2 regions of the Brevundimonas sp. SORGH_AS_0993 genome follow, and region 2 is predicted to be linked to the other one. Evidence: predicted binding sites of a transcription regulator. Region 2 holds the regulator's gene; the other holds the start of a gene.
The links. Region 2 encodes LexA, which represses DNA repair genes until DNA is damaged. Its sites were predicted from a motif close to ATGTTCNCNANNTGTTCT; they were not measured.
Positions count from the first base shown of each region.

Region 1: the regulator LexA is predicted to act here: its motif matches at 5,475-5,492, upstream of recA (recombinase RecA).

Region 1 covers NZ_JAUTAH010000001.1:1,948,115-1,955,505, reverse strand. Annotated here, with positions in the region: gene QE389_RS09710 (PA-phosphatase) at 1-694, shown strand, start outside; gene QE389_RS09705 (right-handed parallel beta-helix repeat-containing protein) at 1,004-1,630, shown strand; gene QE389_RS09700 (M20/M25/M40 family metallo-hydrolase) at 1,699-3,642, shown strand; gene QE389_RS09695 (MHYT domain-containing protein) at 3,721-5,361, shown strand; gene recA (recombinase RecA) at 5,594-6,676, shown strand; gene QE389_RS09685 (hypothetical protein) at 6,852-7,391, shown strand, end outside.
Region 2 covers NZ_JAUTAH010000001.1:537,430-544,820, forward strand. Annotated here, with positions in the region: gene gltX (glutamate--tRNA ligase) at 1-941, opposite strand, end outside; gene QE389_RS02765 (ComEC/Rec2 family competence protein) at 1,126-3,114, shown strand; gene lexA (transcriptional repressor LexA) at 3,095-3,793, opposite strand; gene trpC (indole-3-glycerol phosphate synthase TrpC) at 3,915-4,721, opposite strand; gene trpD (anthranilate phosphoribosyltransferase) at 4,718-5,755, opposite strand; gene QE389_RS02785 (aminodeoxychorismate/anthranilate synthase component II) at 5,758-6,348, opposite strand; gene QE389_RS02790 (peptidoglycan-binding protein) at 6,437-6,640, shown strand; partial or broken gene trpE (anthranilate synthase component I) at 6,660-7,391, opposite strand, start outside.

The sequences.
Region 1 (7,391 bases), 1.4 Mb from region 2:
TCTGGCCGAGGGCGTTCTGGCGCGACTGTCCGCCGCCGCGCCGCCGCCGCCCGCGCCCGGTTCGCCGACCGATCGGGCCGACAAGGCGGCCTCGGCGCGCATGGTCGCGCTTGAAGACACCGATCGCTGGCTTCTGGCCACGTCCCACGCCGAAGTGCGGCCGCCCCTGGGTCTCCAGCATTTCGATTGCGCCCTGGGCGTGCGTCTGGGGTCGGCCGAAACCCCCGGCCTGGACCGCCTCATGGCGCGGGTCTTCCACGACGCCCAGTCCGTGGCGGAAAGGGTCAAGGCCCAGGCTGCGCGCAATCGCCCGGTCGGGGACGATCCGGATCGGCGCCCTTGTCAGCGGCTGGACGCGGCCGGCCGGCGGAGCCCCTCCTATCCGTCCGGCACGGCCGGGGCGACCGCCTATGCCGAGGTCTTCGCCTTGCTGGAGCCCGAACGGGCGGCGGCCGTGCGCCGGATCGGCGCGGCCATCGGCGACAGCCGCGTGATCTGCGCCATGCACTATCCCAGCGACGTGCGCGCCGGCGAGGATATCGGGCGGGCGGTCGTCGCGGACATCGCGGCCCTGCCGGCGTTTCAGGCCGATTTGGCGACGGCGCGCGCCGAGCTGGCCCGGGCGCGGGCGACCGGCCTGACCAATCCCGGCTGCGCGGCGGAACGGGCCGCCCTGGCCACGCCCCTGCCCTGACGCCATGGTCCAGACGCCGGACCTGCCCGTCGCTGCGCCCTGTTCGGCCGAGGTCGTGCAGCAACTGGCGACCCCGTCGGACCAGCCCTTTCCCCTGGTTTGTCGCGCGGCCATGAACGGCGTCGAGGTGCGTCGGCCGGTCCTGATCCAGGGCGCCGAGGCCTCGGGCGCCGGCCTGGACTGCGGCGGCGGCCGGATCGCGCCTTCCGCAGACGCCACGACCGCACGGCCGACCGTTGCCGTCTGGTCCCGGCGCGACGGGACGGGATGGAGCCGGCCAGTCGGCGTGACAATCAAAGACTGTGTGTCGTGGTCGGCAATGTGCGGATCTGGGGCATGGGCGCGGGCGGTTCGATGCGCGACCTGCTGGCGTCCTCCCGCACGGTCGGGCACACCTTGGCGGCCCAGTCGGCGGCGCCCCTGGCCACGACGCTGGAGGGGGTGCGGTTCGAGGGCGTGGGGACCATTCCTCTCTATGTCGGGCCGGGGGTCACGCGCACGACGGTGGTTCGTTCGCGCTTTCGCGGCCTCTCGACCTCGGTGGCCGTCTATCTGGACGCCGAGAGCGCCGGGGCCGTGATCCGCGACAACGACTTCGACATCCGCACGGGACGCGAGCAGATCGCGGTCGACGGCTCGGGCGCCAACCGGATCGAGGATAATCGCTTCGTGCTGAACGGGCGGGGCGGCGTCTTCCTCTATCGCAACTGCGGCGAGGACGGGGTCATTCGACACCAGACGCCGTCCTACAATCGGATTACGGACAATCTGTTCTTCCGCGCCGCCTGGCTGAGACCGCGCCTTGTCGTGGTGGGGTCGCGCGAGGGCCGCCGGCCCTACTGCGGCGACGACGCGGGCTGGCCCTTCGGATCCAGCCAGGACGACCGCGACGGGGCGATCGGCAATCGGGTCAGCGGCAACCGCGCCGTCCGCTGAGCCGAGACGCCCTTGCGGAACGCCGAGCGGACGGGCCAAGTGTCGGCTCGACGATCAGGGAGGCGGGGATGCGACTGTTTCTTTTGCCAACGTCGCTGGCGGCGGCCTTCGCCCTGGCGGTCCTGACGACCCAGACCCCGGCTCCGGTTGCGGCGACCGCTCCGGGGCGCGTCTTTTCCGCCGAGCGGGCCATGATAGACGTGCGGCGCATGGCCCGCGCGCCGCATCCCGTCGGATCGGCCGAACACGGGGTGGTCCAGGCCCATCTGTTCCAGCGGATGACGGCCCTGGGGCTGAGGCCCGAACGTCAGGCGGGAGGGCTGTCGCCCGCCGCCGTGCGCCGTATCGAGGCGCGGGGCGAGACGGCCGACGGTCTCTCGGTCGTCAATCTGGTCGGGGTGCTGCCGGGGCGGCGTCCAGACCTGCCGGCCGTTCTGCTGATGGCTCATTACGACAGCGTGCCCGGCTCGCCCGGCGCGGCCGACGACGCCGCCGGCGTGGCGGCCGTTCTGGAAGCGGTGCGGGCCATCAAGGCGCGCGGCCCCGCCGACCGCGACCTGATCGTCCTGCTGACGGACGGAGAGGAGTTGAACCTGGACGGGGCGCGCGCCTTCTTCAGCGAGCATCGCCTGCGGACGCATGTGGGGGCGGTGGTCAATCTGGAGGCCCGGGGCGGCGGCGGCCGGGCCATGATGTTCGAGACCGGGCCGGGCAACGCCGAGACGATCGATCAGTACGCCCGTTTCACACGCCACGCCTCGGGCGGGACGACCGGCAACGCCCTGGCGGTGTTCGTCTATCGGTTGATGCCCAATGGGACGGACTTCACCCTGGCGGCGGATCGGAGGCTGCCGGGCGTGAACCTGGCCTTCGTCGGTCGCCCCGACCAGTATCATTCGCCGCGCTCTACCCCCGACGCCCTGGACCAGGGCAGCGTTCAGCATATCGGCGGTCAGGCTCTGGAGGCGACGGACGGCTTTCTGCGCGCGCCGACCCTGCCGCGGGCGACGGTCGACGCCGTGCACGCCGATGTCTTCGGCTTGGGCATGGTGCGTCACTCGCCGGGATTCGGCTGGGTGTTGCTGGCGGCGGCGGGCGCGCTGACGGCCTTCGCCGCCTGGGGCGCGCGTCATGCGACCGGCCTGGGCTGGCGGTCGGTCGCCAGGGGCGCGGCCGGCGGCCTGTGGCTTGTCAGCGCCTCCCTGGTCGTCGCCCACGCCGTGCGGAGCCTGGCCGGACCGATGGGTCAACGGGTCGATACGCCCGAGACCTACTACACCCTGCTGCGACGCTTGCCGTGGACGGAGGCGGGCGTGAGCCTGGGCGTCCTGGCCGTGGCCCTCGTGGTGCTGGCAGGGCGCGCGCGGGTCGGTCGTCGGCGGGTGGCGGGGGTCCTTGTCGGCGCGGCCCTTCTGGCTCTGGTTCTGGGCGGGATCAGCCCGCTCGTCATCGGGGCGGCCGTCCTGGCCGTGGGCCTGAGTGGGTGGATCGGCGACGTGGCGGCGGGCGAAAGCGAGGCCGAGAGCGTTTGGGGCGGCTGGCTGGGGATGATCGTCCTGGTGCTGACCTTGGGCGCTGTCGCCCAGGCTGTGGCGCCCGAGGCGGCCTTTCTGCTGATCTGGACCGGGCTCGTGGCGGCGCTGGCGGCGGCGGCGGCGGCCCTGATCGGCGCCCGACTTGAACGACCGACGACCCTGATCCCCTCGGTCGTGGCCACTGTTCTTGTCGGCGGCTGGATGCTGGGGCTGGGGCATTTCGTCTTCCTGGGCGTGGGCATGGACCTGCCCGGCGCCCTGGGACTGGTCGCCCTGCTGATCGTCCTGCAGGCGCGGCCCCTGACGGGCGAGGGCTTGACGGGCGAGGGCTTGACGCCGGGCGCCGGACGGACGCCGCACGACGGGCGGTCGGCGCGGGTCCTGGCGGTCGCGGCGGCGCTGTGCCTGATCCTGGGTTGCGGCGCGGCCCTGGCCGGGCGTGTCGCGGCGCCGGCCGTCGCGGACGCGCCCGCCTGATTTGAAGATGTCCTGAGGCGCGCTTCGGTCTATGGCTTAGTCATCGGTCCATTCGACGCCACAGGGAGGGACGTCTTCGTGTATCATGTGCATCTGACGCCATTTTCTTTGCTGGCCCTGGCGGTGGCGCTTCTGGGCGCATGGACCGCCCTGGATCTGTTCAACCGGGCGCGTCATCACACGGGACGCGGCCGACGACTTTGGCTGGGGGCGGCGGCGGTGTCGCTGGGTCTTGGCGTCTGGTCGATGCATTTCATCGCCATGCTGGGCTTCCGGCCCCAAGGCGGGGCGACCTATGACGGGGCGCTGACGCTGTTGTCTTTCGTCCTGGCCGTGGTCGGCTCGGGCGCCGGCTTCCTGACCGTCGGCGGGGCAGGGGCGGCGCGCTGGCGGCTGGCGCCGGCGGCCCTGCTGATGGGCGGCGCCGTCGCCTCCATGCACTATGTCGGGATCGCCGCCATGCGGGTGGAGGCGCCGGTCGCCTATAGGCCCGTTCTGATGCTGCTGTCGGTGGCGATCGCCGTGGCCGCCGCCTTGGCCGCCCTGGTCGCCGCGCGGCGAGAGCGAAGCCTGGGCTGGCGCGCCGTGGCGACCGTTCTTTTGGCCCTGGCCATCGTCGCCATGCACTACACCGGCATGGCCGCCCTGATCCTGACGCCGGAAGACGGGGTCAATCCCGCCGCCGACGCCTGGCGGTTGATCCTGGCCGTTTCCGTCACCGCCGGGGCGGTGGTCATCCTGTTCATGGCCTTGGGCGCCTCCCTGTTGGAGCGGCGGGCCGATATTCTGGCGGCTGTCGATGCGGGGGGCATCGGCTTCTGGGAGGCGGCGATCCCGCTTCGAACCACGGTCATGTCCGAACGGGCGCGTGAAATCCTGTCCATTCCGAAGGAGGCCCGGCTGGGGCCGGCCGAGATCAGCCAGCGCCTGGCGCCGGAGGATCTGCCCCTGCACCAGGAAGCCCTGGCCCGCGCCGTGTCGGGCGAGGCGGACTATGATCAGGAATGGCGGCTGCCGACGACGGGACGCTGGATCCATCTGAGAGGCCGGCTGATCCGCAGTCGCTCGGGCCGACCTATGCGGATGTCGGGCGTCATCACCGACACCACTGACCGCCGCGAAGCCTTTGCGGCCCTGGGCGACAGCGAACGCCAGCAAAGGCTGCTCATCAACGAACTGAACCACCGGGTGAAGAACACCCTGGCCACGGTGCAATCCATCGCGCGCCAGACCGCCCGCCGCACGCCGGACGTTCACACCTTCACCGAACTGTTCGAGGCGCGGCTGCTGGCCTTGTCCAACACCCAGAACCTGCTGACGGCCGGGAATTGGGAACGAGTCGATCTGGCGGCCCTGCTGGGGGGTCAGGAAATGGCGCCCTATGCCCACGAACAGGTGCGAATCGCCGGCCCGGCCGTCGATCTGGATCCGCAGAAGGCCCTGGGCCTGGGGATGGTGTTCCACGAACTGGCGGTCAACGCCGCCAAATACGGCGCCCTGTCCACGCCGTCGGGCTGCGTGCGCATCGACTGGTCGGTCGCGGGCGGGGACCTGCTGCTGGACTGGATCGAGACGGGCGGGCCGCCGGTCTCGCCGCCCACCCGTCGCGGCTTCGGCGGCGACCTGATGGAGGCGACGCTGAACCGCACCCTGAAGGGGACGGTGGTGACGACCTATGAGCCGCAGGGCTTCAGCTTCAGTGTGCGTCTGCCGATCTAGAGCCTGATCGTTTAGACGGAACCGCGCGCTGCGGTTCCGGCTGAAGCGGGAATCAGGCTCTAGGGTGCGTCAAAATCGGACGTGCTTCCGGAGACTTTCGGGCGTGCCGAAAGAGAACATCTTGTGAACAAGAACAAACCGTGCACATAGTGCCGCTCACGAAACGGGGGCGGGTCCATGGCGGGTCTCTCCCAGGCTTTTGACGGGAATCATGGCAAGGGAGACGAAGGCAATGGCATCGCAGGCGGCTTTGAAACTGGTGGGCAAGGAAGACGGCGACAAGCAACGCGCCCTGGAGGCGGCGATCGCGCAGATCGATCGCGCCTTCGGCAAGGGCTCGGTGATGAAGCTCGGCAAGGCCGGGGTGGTGAACGAGATCGAGAGCGTCTCGACCGGGTCCTTGGGCCTGGACATGGCGCTGGGCATCGGCGGCCTGCCGGTCGGGCGGGTGATCGAGGTGTTCGGCCCTGAATCCTCGGGCAAGACGACCCTGGCCCTGCATACGGTCGCCGAGGTGCAGAAGAAGGGCGGGGTCGCCGCCTTCGTCGACGCCGAACATGCGCTGGACCCGGTTTACGCCCAGAAGCTGGGCGTCAATCTGGACGACCTGCTGGTGTCCCAGCCCGACACGGGCGAACAGGCGCTGGAGATCGTGGATACGCTGGTGCGTTCCGGCGCCGTGGACATCGTGGTCATCGACTCGGTCGCCGCCCTGACGCCGCGCGCCGAGATCGAAGGCGAGATGGGCGACAGCCTGCCGGGTCTTCAGGCCCGCCTGATGAGCCAGGCGCTGCGCAAGCTGACCGCTTCGATTTCAAAGTCGAAATGCATCGTCCTGTTCATCAACCAGATCCGTCACAAGATCGGCGTCATGTACGGCTCGCCCGAGACGACGACGGGCGGCAATGCGCTGAAATTCTACGCCTCGGTGCGTCTGGACATCCGCCGCACCGGCGCGATCAAGAACCGCGACGAGGTGGTCGGCAACACCACCCGGGTCAAGGTGGTCAAGAACAAGGTCGCCCCGCCGTTCAGGGAGGTCATCTTCGACATCATGTATGGCGAGGGCATCTCCAAACTGGGCGAAATCATCGACCTGGGCGTCAAGGCGGGCGTCATCGAGAAGTCGGGCAGCTGGTTCAGCTATGATTCGACCCGGATCGGTCAGGGCCGCGAGAATGTGCGCGAGTTCCTGAAGCAGAACCCCGACATCGCCGCCTCGATCGAAAAGGCCGTGCGCGCCTCGACCAACAAGATCGCCGACGAACTGCTGGGCACGCCCGAGCCGGACGAAGGCCAGGATCTGGAAGGCTGAGGCCAGCATCCGAGGCTGGGCGGACTGTCAGAGTTTGTCCCGGTCTCGGTCCGGTCTTTTCACCGCTACTCCGTCGCCCCTAGCGACCCGCCACCGACCCCGCGAAGGGCGGCGGAGCGACCCGCTCGACCTCGTGTCGGGCGGGTCTTTTTCTTATCTGGGCGTGCGATTGCGATTGGCCCAGAGCCGCGCGATAACGATGGCCATGCGAAACCGCTTTGGGTGTCTGGCTTTGCTCGCCCTCTTGGTCTGCGCGCCTCTCGTGGGTTGGCAGATCTACCAGTACATCTGGTATCAAAGCCTCTTGCCTCATGGCGTCGAGGCAAGGTGGATCGAATATCGTAAGCAAGCGGCTTGGGGTTTTGGACCCGGAGCCGACGAGGTCGGACTGATCATATATCGGCTGGACAAGGCTTCGCTTTCAAAGATCGAAGACGGAGGATTGGCTTATCTGTCTGACGCTTCTGAAAGCCCGGTGCTGGTGAATACATCTCAGCGGACGGCGCATGAGCGTCGAACCTACTGGGACTGGAAGCGCACTCCGATCGTTCCATTGTGGTCTGGACATGGGGAGCATAACTGCGGCCGCGAGCCCGGCATCGGGGCCTTCCTGGATCGCAATGATTTCCGCTGCAAACTCGATCCGAAAACCGTGTCGCGGGTCAATGCCATCATAAGCTCTGACAATGCGTTTTACGCCCACGGGCGAGGTGGG
Region 2 (7,391 bases):
CAGTGGGCGTTGACGTGGGCCAGTTTGTCGAAGTCCAGGCGCGCCGGCGCCTTGCCAATTCCGTCCAGATCGAACCAGGCGACGGCCTGTTCGTCGCTGAACAGTTCGTCGTCGCCGTGCGCCCAGCCCAGACGGGCCAGATAGTTGCGCATGGCCTCGGGCAGATAACCCATCTCGGCGTATTCATGCACCGCCTGGGCGCCGTGACGTTTGGACAGTTTGGCGCCGTCGGGGCCGTGGATCAGGGGAATGTGGGCGAAGGTTGGCCGCGTCCAGCCCAGGGCGTCGTAGATCAGGCTCTGACGCGCCGCATTGTTCAGGTGGTCGTCGCCACGGATGACGTGGGTGACGCCCATGTCGTGATCGTCCACGACCACAGCCAGATTATAGGTGGGCGCGCCGTCGGAACGCAGCAGGACCAGATCGTCCAGATCGTCGCTCGACCAGTTGACGGCGCCCTGCACCGCGTCGGGCACGGTGATGGTCATTCCGCGGGGTCGGCGGAAGCGAACGACGTGGGGCAGGGCCAGATCGTCCACCGTCGGCTTTCGGTCGCGCCAGGGCGATTCGAAGGGACGCCTTTCGGCCTTGGCCTGGTCCCGCAGACGGCCGGTTTCCTCGGCCGTGGCGAAGTCGCGGTAGGCGTGACCGCTTTCCAGCAGTTGATCGACGACCTCGCGGTGGCGGTCGGCGCGGCTGAACTGGAAGATCGGCTCTTCGTCGGCGAACAGCTCCAGCCAGCTTAGGCCGTCGAAGATCGCCTTTACGGCCTCGTCCGTGGACCGCTCGCGATCGGTGTCCTCGACGCGGATCAGGAAACGTCCTGCGTGTCGTCTGGCGTACAACCAGTTGAACAAGGCGGTTCTCGCGCCGCCGATATGCAGATAGCCTGTGGGCGAGGGGGCGAAGCGAGTGACGACGGTCGAGGAAGGCAGGGTCATGGGGGAAGGGTCCGTAAGGCAGGCCCTTATACCCCCCGAGACGGCAAAACCTACCCCTGCCGCGCGTTTGCACGCCTGGTGGAGGGAAGAGGTCGCGGCCCAGTCGTCGCGCCGACGTCTGTGCGCGCCTGTGGCCTTTGGCGGCGGGGCGGCGCTCTATTTCGCACTAAGGGTTGAACCGCCCTTGTGGCCTCTGCTCGGCATGGCCGTAACGACATCGGGCGGGTGGCTTTTTGCGCGCCAGCGGGGTCTGGCTCGGGCCTGGGTCTGGCTGTTGTTGATGGCGGCCTGCCTGGCTGGCGGTCTGGCGGTGGCCAAGATCCGGACCGAATTCGTCGCCGCCCCGATCGCGCCGGCGCTGAGTCGTCCCACCGTCATCGAAGCCTGGGTCGTGGACGTCGACAGTCCGGGCCAACGCGGGGCCAGGGTCGTGATCGCGCCGGTGCGGATTCGCGGTTTGGCGCCGGAGCAAACGCCGGTCCGGCTGAGGGCCACGGTGCGAGGAGAGCCGCCCCGCCCCGGTGAGGCTATTCGACTGTTCGCCATTCTGAATCCGCCGCCCGCGCCCGCCAGCCCCGGCGCCTACGATTTCGGCCGCAACGCTTTTTTCCAGGGCATGGGCGGCGTGGCCTTCGCCCTGGGAGAGACCCGACGCATCGACCTGGCGCCCGCCCCCTGGCGACTGCGGCTGAGCATGACGATCAATGGCGCGCGCTATGCCTTGGCTGAGCGGATCGTAGAGCGATTGGGCGTCCGCAACGGCGGGATCGCCGCCGCCATGACCACCAGCCACGAAACCTGGATCAGCCAGGACGACCTGGACCTGATGCGCGATTCGGGATTGGCGCACATCCTGTCGGTCTCGGGCCTGCACATGGCCATCGTGGGCGGCTTCGTCTTCTTCGGGGTGCGGTTGGGCGTCGCGGCCTGGCCCTGGCTGGCCCTGAGGATTTCCGGCAAGAAAATCGCCGCGACGGCGGGCCTGATCGCCCTGGCGGTCTATCTGGTCGTATCAGGCGCGCCGGCGCCGGCGGAACGGGCGGCCGTGACGGCCGCCATCGCCTTTCTGGCCATCCTGCTGGATCGCCAGGCGGTGACGATGCACGGCCTGGCGGTCGCGGCCTTTGTGGTTCTGGCGCTTCAGCCCGAGGCCATCGTGACGCCGGGGTTTCAGATGTCCTTCGCGGCGACCGCCGCCCTGGTGGCCCTGGTCGAGGCCTGGCCGAAGCGCATGCGAGAGATTTCCGTGCCCTGGCCGATCGCGGCGGTGCAGCGTTTCGGCGGCTGGCTGACGGCGGCGGTGACGGCCAGCCTGGTGGCCGGCCTGGCGACCGGACCCTTCGCCATGCAGCATTTCAATCGAACGGCCGTCTATGGCCTGCTGGCCAATCTGGGCACGGCGCCGATCGCCGACTTCATCCTGATGCCGACCCTGGCCCTGGGGGCGGCGCTGGAGCCCCTGGGCCTGGGCGCGCCTTTTCTGGCCGTCGCAGGCTGGGGTGTGGAAGCGATGCTGGGCGTCGGCGGCTGGACGGCAGGCTTGCCCGGCGCCGTCCGCACCATCGCCAGCGCGCCCGACTACGTCCTGCCCATCGCCTTTCTGGGCGTGCTGTTCATCTGCCTGTGGCGCGGACGGTTGCGATGTCTGGGCGCGCCGTTCGCGGCGGCGGTTCTGCTGTGGCCCCGACCGGCTGCGCCGGATCTGTGGATCGGAGACGGCGGGACAAATGCGGCTTTCCGCCAGGCGGATGAGGCCGTGGTGGTCCGGCCCGGCGTGCGGGAGTTCGCCGTCGATCTTTGGTCCCGCCGACGCGGGCTTGAAATGACGGATAGGCCGCAGGATGGCTGGACCTGCGCCCGTTTCGCCTGTCGGCCGGACACATCGGCGTCAGGTCCCATAGCGCTGTGGTGGGGCAAGCGCAGCCCGGACGCCGATCAGATGGAGGCCCTGTGCCGTTCGGCGCCGGTCGTCAGTGTGCGGGCGGCCGTCCCGACCCTGCCGCCGGCTTGTGAGGGACGGTTGGTGCTGGACGGAATCGACTATGCCCGGGGCGGTGCGGTTGAACTGTGGAGGGAAGGGCAGGGCTGGAGGGCGGTCTGGACGACCCAGGCGCGGGGTCGGCGCCCGTGGACCCGCCAGCCCGATCCCGACGTCAGTGATAGCGGCGCATAAGGCCGACCAGACGACCCTGAACCTGGACCTGATCCGGTCCGAAGATGCGGGTTTCGTACAGGCGGTTCGCCGGCTCCAGCGCGATGGAGGCGCCCTTGCGACGCAGGCGTTTCAGCGTCGCTTCCTCGCCCTCGACCAGGGCTACGACGATTTCGCCATTGTTGGCCGTGTCGCCGCGCCGGATGACCACCAGATCGCCGTTCAGAATGCCGGCCTCGATCATGGAATCGCCTTCGATCTCCAGCAGATAGTGATCGCCCTTGCCCAGCAGGGATTCCGGCACGGGCAGGCGGTCCTGTTCGTGCTGGATGGCGGCGATGGGGGTGCCGGCGGCGATCTTGCCGAGCAGGGGCAGTTCGCGAATGTCGTTGGCGGGCGTGGCGACCGGCGCTGACAGAGCGGCGCCGCCTTCGATCACGTCGGGCTTGAAGCCGGCCCGACCGCGTGGCGCCCCGGCCGTGGCCTGTTCGGGCAATTTGGTGACTTCCAGCGCACGGGCGCGATGGGCCAGACGCCTGATGAAACCGCGCTCTTCCAGCGCCGTGATCAGGCGGTGGATGCCAGACTTGGACGCCAGGTCCAGCGCCTCCTTCATCTCGTCGAACGACGGGGAAACGCCCGTTTCCTGAATCCGTTCGTGAATGAACATCAGCAGTTCGTGCTGCTTGCGCGTGAGCATCGCCGGCCCCTCATGCGCCCGACCGACGAATCGGAACGGGCCGTGAACATTGACGATGTTCTGTAAGTGTTCCTTGCTAATGTCAACTTAACGGCAGTGTCGCCCGCCGTCAGGTCCGTTGTCAGGCGGCCAGCAGGCGACGGGTGGCCGTCTCGATATCGTCGTGGCGCATCAGGCTTTCACCGACCAGGATCGCCTGGGCGTGGGCGGCCGAAACGCGCTCGACATCCTCGGGCGTAAAGATGCCGCTTTCCGCGACCAGCAGCGCATGCACAGGGCTGAGCATCGACAGGCGCTCCGTAACCTCCAGGTCCACCTCAAAGGTCCGCAGCGACCGATTGTTGATCCCGACCAGGGCGTCCGTCCGATCCGAAACAAGGGCGCAGGCGCGGGCCATTTCGGTTTCGTCGTGCGTTTCGATCAGGGCGTCCATGCCGAACCGTTCTGCCTCGGACAGAAGTTCCCCCGCCAGCCCGTCGTCGATCATCGCCAGGATGATCAGGATGCAGTCGGCGCCCAGGGCGCGGCTTTCGGCCACCTGCCAGGGATCGACCAGAAAGTCCTTGCGTAGGCAGGGCAGGGCGACGGCGGACCGCGCCTGGGTCAGATAGGCGTCGTCGCCCTGAAAACTCGGGCCGTCGGTCAGGACCGAGAGGCAGGCCGCGCCGCCGGCCTCATAAGCCATGGCGAGGTTTGCCGGATGGAAGTCCGCCCGTATCAAGCCTTTGGAAGGGCTAGCCTTCTTGATCTCGGCGATCAAGGCGGGGCGGCCAGTTTCCTCGACGGCGCGACTTAGGGCGTCGCGAAAACCGCGAGGGGTGGAGGCGGCCTGCGCCAGGGCCTCGATCGCGTCCTGAGAGGCGGCGGCCTTGCGCGCAAGGACTTCCTCTCGCTTGTAGTCGGCGATCCGTTCCAACACGTCGGTCATGCCGCTCCTTCCGTTTCCAGGGGCGTGGAGGTGATCCGCACCAGGCGCGCCAAGGCCCGGGCGGCGCGGCCGTCGTCGATGGCCGCGGCGGCCAGGGCGGCCCCTTCGGCCAGGTCGGCGGCCCGATCCGATACCACGAAGGCGGCGGCGGCGTTCAGCAGCACAATGTCGCGGTAGGGGCCGGTCTGTCCCTCCAGCAGGGCGCGCAAGGCCGCCGCGTTCTCCTCGGCATCGCCGCCGCGGATGGCCTCGATCGGCGCGCGGGGCAGGCCGGCGTCCTCGGGCGCGACGGCGAAGCGTCGCACCGCGCCGTCTTTCCACTCGGCCACTTCGGTCGGGCCCGAGATCGCCAACTCGTCCAGGCCCTGGCCGTGGACGGTCCAGGCCCGCACCGCGCCCAGCCGCCCCAGGACCTCGGCCAGGGGCTCCAGCAGTCGAGGATCATAAACGCCCATGACCTGACGCCGTGCAGACGCCGGGTTCGAAAGCGGCCCCAAAAGATTGAAAACCGTTCGAAAACCGATCTCTGCGCGCGCCGGGCCGACGTGGCGCATGGCGCCGTGATAGGCGGGGGCGAACAAGAAGCAGATGCCCGCCTCGTCCAGCGCCAGTCGTTGCTGGGCCGGCGTCGCCATCAGGTTGACGCCCAGGATCGACAGCACGTCCGACGAGCCTGACTTGGACGACATGGCGCGGTTACCGTGCTTTGCGACCTTCAATCCGGCGCCGGCCAGCACCAAGGCTGCGGCCGTGGAGATGTTGTAGGTATGCTGGCCGTCGCCGCCCGTGCCGCAGGTGTCGATCACCTCGTAAGGGTGGTCCAGCGTCAGGGCGGCCTCACGCATGGCGCGGGCGAAGGCGGCGATCTCGTCCACCGTCTCGCCGCGCATTCGAAGGGCCGTCAGGGCGGCGGCGACCTGGGCCGGAGTGGGTTCGCCCCGCAGGCAGGCGGCGAAGAAGTCGTGCGCCTGTTGCGACGTCAGCGGCCGGCCCTCGACCAGCCGGGCCAGGATCGGCTTGAACCCGTCCGCCATGATCAGGCGGCCGCGAGGCGCTTCACGCCGGCCAGGGTCAGGAAGTTGGCCAGCATGTCATGGCCGTGTTCGGTGGCGATGGACTCGGGATGGAATTGTACGCCGTGAATGGGCCGCGTGCGGTGCTGCAGACCCATGATCTCGCCATCGGCGGTCCAGGCGGTGACGTCCAGACAATCCGGCAGGGTTTCGCGCTTGACGGCCAGCGAGTGATAGCGCGTCGCGGTGAAGGGCGAGGGCAGGCCCGCGAAGACGCTCTTGCCCTCGTGCAGAATAGGCGAGGTCTTGCCGTGCATCAGGGCTTTGGCGCGAATGACGTCCCCGCCGAAGGCCTGACCGATGGCCTGGTGGCCCAGGCAGACGCCCAGGATCGGCATGGAGGCCGGCGCGCTGGCGATCAGCGGCAGGCAGATGCCCGCCTGATCCGGCGCGCAGGGGCCGGGCGACAGCAGCACGGCAGCGGGGTTCAGCGCCCAGGCCTGGTCCGTCGTCAGGTCGTCGTTGCGCACCACATGAGTCGGCGCGCCCAACTCCGCGAGGTAGTGGACGAGGTTGTAGGTGAAGCTGTCGTAGTTATCGACGACGAGGATCATGGCGCGGTTCTAGGCGCGCGATGCGGCCGCGCCAAGCACCGGGACGCGCTAAAGCGCATCTTAACCGTTGCGGGCGTCAGATGACGTGGTGAAATTGACCGCCGAACAAGACATCGCCGACAAGATCGCCGCCGCGAAGGCCCGGCTGGTCGTGGTCGAACCCCAGGCCAGCAGCCTGTCCGCCCTAGGCGCCGCCGCGCTGGCGGCGACGGCGGCCGTTCTGATGGCGGGCGTGATGGTGATCGGGCCGGGCGTTCACTTTGATGATGCGACGTCGACCTATCAGCCCTGATCCTTAGGCGTCCTGAGACCTAGCGGTTGCCCGAGCGAAAGCGCCAGGCGTCCTCGGCCGCCCGCATCGGCGCGCGCGCCTTTTGCTGCGTCTCGGCGTATTCGGCGGCCGGATCGCTGTCGGCCACCACGCCAGCGCCGGCCTGGACGAAGATGCGATCGTCAGCAAACAGCGCCGTGCGCAGGGTGATGCAGATATCCGCCTCTCCTCCCGCCGAAATGTAGCCGACGCCGCCACCATAGCCGACGCCGCGTTTTTCGGTCTCAAGCTCGTCGATGATCTCCATCGCGCGGACCTTCGGCGCGCCCGACAGGGTGCCGGCGGGCAGGGCGGCCAGGAGAGTGTCCACCGCGTCCAACTTCGGATTGGCCTTGCCGCGCACATTGGAGACGATGTGCATGACCTGGCTGTAGCGTTCGACGACGAAGCTTTCGGTGACTTCGACCGTGCCCGGCGCGGCGACGCGGCCGACATCGTTTCGGCCCAGGTCCAGCAGCATCAGGTGTTCGGCCAGTTCCTTCGGATCGGCCAGCAGTTCGGCTTCCAGGGCCTTGTCGGCTTCGGGCGTGGCGCCACGCGCGCGGGTGCCGGCCAGCGGACGGATCGTGACCGTCCCTTCCTTCAGCCGGACCAGGATTTCCGGGCTGGACCCCGCAAGCTGGAACCCGTCGAAGTTCAGATAGAAGAGATAGGGCGACGGGTTCTGGCGGCGCAGCGAGCGATAGAAGGCGAACGGATCGTCGGACCACGG